2 regions of the Paenibacillus sp. OK076 genome follow, and region 1 is predicted to be linked to the other one. Evidence: a T-box and tRNA genes for the amino acid it is inferred to sense, from the RefSeq annotation. Region 1 holds a T-box; the other holds one or more tRNA genes.
The links. The T-box of region 1 lies ahead of BMY78_RS26880 (valine--tRNA ligase). A T-box ahead of a tRNA ligase gene usually reads a tRNA of that ligase, here a tRNA-Val.

Region 1 (3,424 bases):
CACATCCAACGGATCAACACCATTGCCGAGCGATTTGGACATCTTGCGTCCGTCTGCATCACGAACAAGACCGTGCATCAGCACATCCTTGAACGGAACCTCTTCCGTGAACTCCAGAGCGGTAAAGATCATGCGCGCCACCCAGAAATAAATAATGTCATACCCTGTTACGAGTACACTTGTCGGGTAATAACGTTTCAGATCTTCCGTGTCTTCCGGCCAGCCTAATGTAGAGAATGGCCATAATGCGGAGCTGAACCATGTATCCAGAACGTCTTCATCCTGTCTCAGCTTGCGTCCAGCGTATTCTGGCAATGTTGTCGGATCTTCAGCAGATACAATAACTTCTCCAGTCTCCTCGTCATACCAGGCAGGAATACGATGACCCCACCACAATTGACGAGAGATACACCAGTCACGAACATTCTCGATCCAGTTCAGATACGTTTTCTCAAAACGATCCGGAACAAAATGAACCCCTTCACCGCTTTGTTGCTTCTCAATCGCTTTTTCTGCGAGTGGCTTCATCTCAACAAACCACTGTGTCGACAAATATGGCTCAACGACAGCTCCTGTACGTTCACTGTGTCCAACCTGATGCGTATGATCCTCGATGTTGATCAATACGCCCTGTTCTTGCAGGTCGGCAACAATCTGCTTACGGCAGTCGCTGCGATCAAGTCCCTGATATTTGCCTGCTTCGGCATTCATCGTACCCGTCTCATCCATCACCGTAATCTGCGGCAGATCATGACGGAGGCCCACTTCGAAGTCATTCGGATCATGAGCAGGCGTAATTTTCACGGCGCCGCTTCCGAAATCTTTATCTACATACTCATCTGCAATAACCGGAATTTCGCGTCCGATAATAGGCAGAACGAGCACCTTGCCAATCATGTCTGCGTAACGCTCATCCTTCGGATGAACAGCAACTGCCGTATCTCCCAGCATCGTTTCCGGGCGAGTAGTCGCTACTGTGACATAACCACTTCCGTCTTTGAGCGGATAACGCAGGTGGTACAAGTGACCCTGAACTTCTTTATATTCAACCTCAATGTCGGACAGTGCAGTCCGGTTCACCGGGTCCCAGTTAATGATTCGTTTGCCACGATAAATGAGGCCTTTTTCATACAGTTGAACAAACACTTTACGTACAGCCTGGGATAGACCTTCGTCCAGTGTAAAACGTTCACGCGAGTAATCGAGAGACAAGCCCATTTTGCCCCATTGCTGACGAATGGTTGTTGCGTATTGCTCCTTCCAGTCCCATACCTTCTCCAAGAACTTTTCGCGTCCCAGATCATAACGAGTCTGACCTTCTTCACGCAATTTCTGCTCTACTTTGGTTTGAGTAGCAATACCTGCATGGTCAGAACCCGGCAGCCACAGTGCATCATAGCCCTGCATCCGCTTGGTACGAATCAGAATATCCTGCAGTGTAAAATCGAGCGCATGCCCGATATGGAGCATTCCGGTTACGTTCGGGGGTGGAATTACAATCGTATAAGGTTCAGCGTCTTTGCGCTGGCCTGCCTTGAAATATCCATTTTCCATCCAAGTGGAATACCATTTTTGTTCCGCAGCTTTCGGATCATATGTGGTTGGCATTTCTGTTGCAGCTGAATTTTTTTGTTCAGACATGTGTCATTCCTCCGTTACTTATTCATCATCGCCAAAAAACAAAAAAAACCTTTCATCCATCAAAGGACGAAAGGTTAGCTTTCGCGGTACCACCTTTGTTTCACGCAGATAGAAGATAGACTACCCCTTCTATACTTACGTGACACTTCAAGCAGATAACGGCTGCGACCGGCCCATCCTACCTTAGGAATGAATGATACTAAAGTTACTCATCCCTTGTATTCAAACAGGCAACTCCCGGGCGACTTCGATCAGTTGGTTCCTACGGAATTTCCCAGCGCTACAATCCCGCTCTCTGAAAGGTCATACTGTCTACTACTCCCGATCCACGTTGTTCTTCAAAAAACCTAAACACATCATACCCTGCCCGTGCCCGATAGTCAACCTGACAACAGCGGAAAAAGCGTGCTGCAATGCAGGTTGAGGGCAGATAAAGCAAAAACCCGCCATCCTCAAGGGATCACGGGTCGAAATGGTCATTAAACCTGCCTACAGGTTAAGGGATATATAGAATCTGTCCTTCTTCCACAACCTGTTCGGAAAGACGATTATACAACTGGAGCTCTCGGGTACTTAACTGATATCGGTCTGCTATAGTATCGAGTGTCTCTTCACGCTGTACAATGCATAATTTCACCTTACGGAACGGAGTCTGATCGACAATGGTGCCGAGAAACAGGTTCTTCCACTCTACATCATCAGGCTGGTATGCTTCTTCCTGCAGGACTCCAGCGAGTGCCTCTTGCTCCCGTTCTGCTTCCGCTTCACGTGTCACTCTGCCAGAGGATAACAAGGAGGAGATGCCCACGCCTTCTTCCTGTTTGGGCGCAGTCTCTCTCTTGCTGCCAAAAGCAACCTTGAGCTCCGGCTTGTCTTCCGTCTCAGCCACAGGTTCAGGAATAAATGCTTCTTTTTCAACGGACTCATTCGTGTCCAACGCTTCAAGAGGAGGTCTGTCTTCCTCTGAAATTTCCGGTTCAGACGCTGCAAAGACATCCTGCCAGTTCTCTGACTGCGAACCTGCCGGGACATCTGCAACCGCCTTCTCCTCTTGCTTTGGTTCGGATCGGGCAGATTCAAAATGCCATACGTCCGGTGCTGCAGGTTCATCGGAAGGCTGCGCGTCCCGCTTGGAATCGGCCTGTTCCGAATTCCTCAAGTTCGTATGTAAGGTCTCGACGGAAGGCTCGGACCAGACAGACGACTCTTCAGCCAGAGGAAGCAAAGGCTCGGATTCAGGGTAAGAAGCCAACCTGTCGGCTGTCTCCGCCAAAAAAGACGAAACGGGAGAAGGCGTATCGGACAACACTTCCGCTTGCGTTTCATCCTCCTTGTCCCTCAAGGATGAGGACTCTTCGTTTTCAGCTCCTATTTTGCTTTGCTCCGCGTTCCCATCCCCTTGCTGCCAAGACTGAAACGGTTCGGGAGTAGCTTGAAATAGATGTTCCCGCTGCAGCTCCTCTTCGCTCCGTTGAAGCAAATACTCCTGAGCAAATACATTGGGAGAGCTGCCTGTCTGCTCTGTGTCAGCTGAACGGTCGCCCTGTCTAGGATCGGGCGAATGTATAACGGTAAATTCATCTGCTGACCAGACCTGCGGTTCCTCCACCGGAAAGCCCTCGATGCCGCGTAGCGACAATACGCCAGTAATGTTCAGACTTCGGTCGGATAACAAATCGACATCAAAATTTTCGATCTCAATGGAAATATCCTCAAGCGATCTTACCCGGTTCAAGGGTACCGTGATCTCCACCGGGATAAAATGTTTGAGTTCCTCCGAGAT
Region 2 (3,424 bases), on a different contig from region 1:
TGTGTGGGAAAACAAGTCTACGCTGGAAGGCATATTAATTCTGCAAGGATGGGAGCAGGAACAACAGCCCATTCGTAAAAGCCCACCCGCTGGAGATGCCGTGAAATATTTTACCGAATATTAAAACGTAAAAAACGCCAACCCGGAATGCCGGATTGGCGCCATGTGAGGCAGCATACATCTATTAGAAGATAGGAAGTTGATCAAGGTTATTGGTTGGGTCGCCGTCTGCATCACCGCGAATGTACATTTCGCCGTCTTTGCCTTTAAAGACGTTTACACCTGCAATTGCTCCTGCTTTGACTTCTGCCAGTGCTTGTTGGTAGTCCAGCACACGTCCGGATGAAGTTTGGAACGCTGTCAGATCACCGTCACCATTTTTTTGTACTGCTGTGAAGCTTTCGCGTGTCGTTTGATCCATGATGTCACACTCTCCTTATTTGACCAAATAGGAATCTGGTTACCTCTTTAGCCTGTCCGGATCAAAAAAAAAGTATGCATAGCATGGCTTCATATCGCTCGCAGTGATAATTTACAGGCTCTTTTGCATCCGAACATGCAGAATGTCTGCATCATAAAAAGGCTCTTCCGAGATGACTTCATATCCGAGCTTTTCGTAGAACTTCTGCGCCTGGCATTGTGCGTCCAAAACAGAGTAGGAAAGTCCCAATTCGCGTGCCCGTTCTTCCATGGCTAACAGCAGCACACGCCCGTAGCCGAAAGCACGATGAGATTTGAGAACAGCGATACGCTGCATTTTGGCGGTATCCTTGGTGTAATAGATCAGACGCCCTGTAGCTACAGCCTGTCCATCTGTACTTAACAATACGTGATGCACATCAGGGCTGATGATATCATATTGATCGATCTCAATGTCAGCAGGCACCTGCTGCTCGATGACAAAAACATGATTGCGAATATCCAATGCTTCCTGAAGTTGTTCTTCAGTAGTTACATAACTAATCTCAGCTGCCAATTCTATACCTTCTTTCTGCTCTACGCTATCAGACTGAATTATACAAAAAAATGCTTTTCCTGTATAGTTAAGACTGGAACATACTGGGAGAGGAGGGATGAACCATGGGTATGGCAGGAGTGATGGCAATCACCCTTTTAATGGCGGCCGGCATGATTGCTTTGTTGTATTATGTGACCAAGAAGGCGTACTCCAAAAAGTGGGACGAAGATGAGTGAAATGCGACATCCTGTTCCTCAGGGTAAGACTTCAACATTGCCTTGTGGGGAGTACACGTCATGCACAACAGACTTGGAATACACATCCAGCCAAACGGGCAGGTCATCATTCACCTCTTTGGGCTCTTTTAACTGTTGAAATTGTACGGTATGTTCATCCCGTTCCAAACTGCAACCGACAGAAACGTATATTAATGCAACAAGCGCAATCAGACAGGCTACGTTTTTGGCAGTGATAATGAAACGCAGCTTACGTTCTCTCATATTCCTCATATGGAAGTCACCTCGTCATCAAAATGGTAATCATTCCTTTATTGTGCACCAATTCGAATAAAATATTACCAATATAACGATTGACAATGAACACGGTTACTTGGTATGATACTGTTACTTGATTGGCAAACAATTAAATATCATGATCTGTTAGCTCAGCTGGGAGAGCACTATCTTGACAGGGTAGGGGTCAGTGGTTCGAGCCCACTACAGATCATACGTGAGAAGCCTTGCAGAGCAAGGCTTCTTTTCCTTATAGAAGAAACTTCACTATAATTTTTGTGTTCATTAAAGAGAAATGGTCAATTTTTGGTCAAGATCATGTTTTTTTGCTAAGTTTCTCGTTAATTAAATTGCTTTCTACAAGTTCTGTTATTGATTATCGTTAAAAAACACCAACGTCACATTAACTGTGAGTTGGTATTTTTTACGTTAACCGAAAGAATACTGTTTAACTTACAGCTGTTTCTTTTTCATGCTTGGAAGCAAATGAATGTAACATCTAATCTCATTTTTACTGTAGGGTGTCCTAACCGTTCTGAAGCGATTTTTGGGTTAACACTCTGTGATAATAGGAGATTTACACGGGTATGTCGCATTACGTGAAATATAATTATTGGAATGCTCCAACAGCAGCCAAAAGTATTTAATCACTTGGCAGAAATAATTATAAATCGACTGTTTGCCGTCAAAAGCCTCCATAATGAGAAAGTAACTGCTTATGATGTAGCGATCGAGCACCGACAGAAATACAACGAACAGTTGCAGAACTGCTGGCGTTCTGATTTTAAATAAAAAGTTTTCTTACTGTGTAACATTCCCTGCTTGTAAGTGTTCATTTATATATAAGCTAATTTAAATTACAAACAAAGATTTAAGTACTTTCACAAGTAAAGTTCAGAATGCATTTTCAAGCAGACCAAAAATAACTTGAATAAATCAACACTAATGATTCAACTTTAGGAGGATATTCTTATGAGAACGAAATCACTAAAATTAATTACAGTTGGAGTGACTTTTGCTTTAGGGGTTGGAATAGGTGTCTATGGCTGGGGAGCTGTATCTGCTGATACTAGTCCCTCTGAAGATCAAATGGAAATAAAAATCAATGATAAAGGTCAAACATATGGTTCATTTGTTTATCATGGTGAAACACAATTAGATCTAGTTAAGGCTATAGGTGTAGACGGAACTGAAGGTTACATCAAGACTTCAGATATGAATCAAGATTTGCCACAAACTCCTGAAGAAGCAATTCAGAGTATGGATGAACCAAAAGTCGATAAGTACATAAACTTGTACGATAGCAACGAGAATGTTATCGGAAAATTTCTACTCGAAAGTTCAGAAGATTAAAACTACACTACTCCTCCAAAAGTTGCTCTCCATAAGGATCGAGAGCACTTTAAAATCCAATAAGTAAATTCCAGTTCACGTACTGCTCGACTTGTAGTATTCTACTGAAAATATAAAGCTTGCGGTACCATCGCTAATTCTTCTGCAAAGCAGCAAGATTCTGTCTACCCCAATCGCAGAGAATCTCCAGCACGCATCAGCGTTAATCCTTCACGAGACAAAGAGTATTCTACTTTTGGCGGTAATTGTGGGTACTTATGCGTAATTCCATCCAAAGCTCTTTTTCAGTTCTCCATATCGCAATGTTTCTTTATCCATAACCAAAACAAGATATGCATTTTCCATTTTCCACATAATTTCTTGCAGCCTTATACATTACCAATGGTTTTACGCTGAAAAATAGAGTGGTCATGGCGCTTATCAGCAAGGTTCGTTTCGGAAGGTCATGCACTTTACTACCGACAGTCAGGAAGGGACTGATTACCAGAATTCGCTTGCACCGATGGAGGGCTTTGAGAAGAAGATGTAAAAGTTAATATATATTAAGGTGGATTCAACTTTTGGATCATTAATAAATATGTATCAATTACGGAGCAACCAT

Region 2: it has a tRNA-Val gene. The T-box ahead of BMY78_RS26880 (valine--tRNA ligase) is inferred to sense a tRNA for this amino acid. The anticodon was not compared.

What each region holds. Positions count from the first base shown of each region.
Region 1 is NZ_FOCH01000005.1:26,487-29,910, forward strand. Features, by position in the region: gene BMY78_RS26880 (valine--tRNA ligase) at 1-1,641, opposite strand, end outside; T-box leader at 1,701-1,979, opposite strand; gene BMY78_RS26885 (LysM peptidoglycan-binding domain-containing protein) at 2,138-3,424, opposite strand, start outside.
Region 2 is NZ_FOCH01000001.1:3,934,346-3,937,769, reverse strand. Features, by position in the region: gene BMY78_RS17520 (hypothetical protein) at 1-124, shown strand, start outside; gene BMY78_RS17515 (DUF3892 domain-containing protein) at 185-421, opposite strand; gene BMY78_RS17510 (GNAT family N-acetyltransferase) at 533-976, opposite strand; gene BMY78_RS17505 (hypothetical protein) at 1,213-1,467, opposite strand; tRNA gene BMY78_RS17500 (tRNA-Val) at 1,612-1,684, shown strand; gene BMY78_RS17495 (hypothetical protein) at 2,443-2,823, shown strand.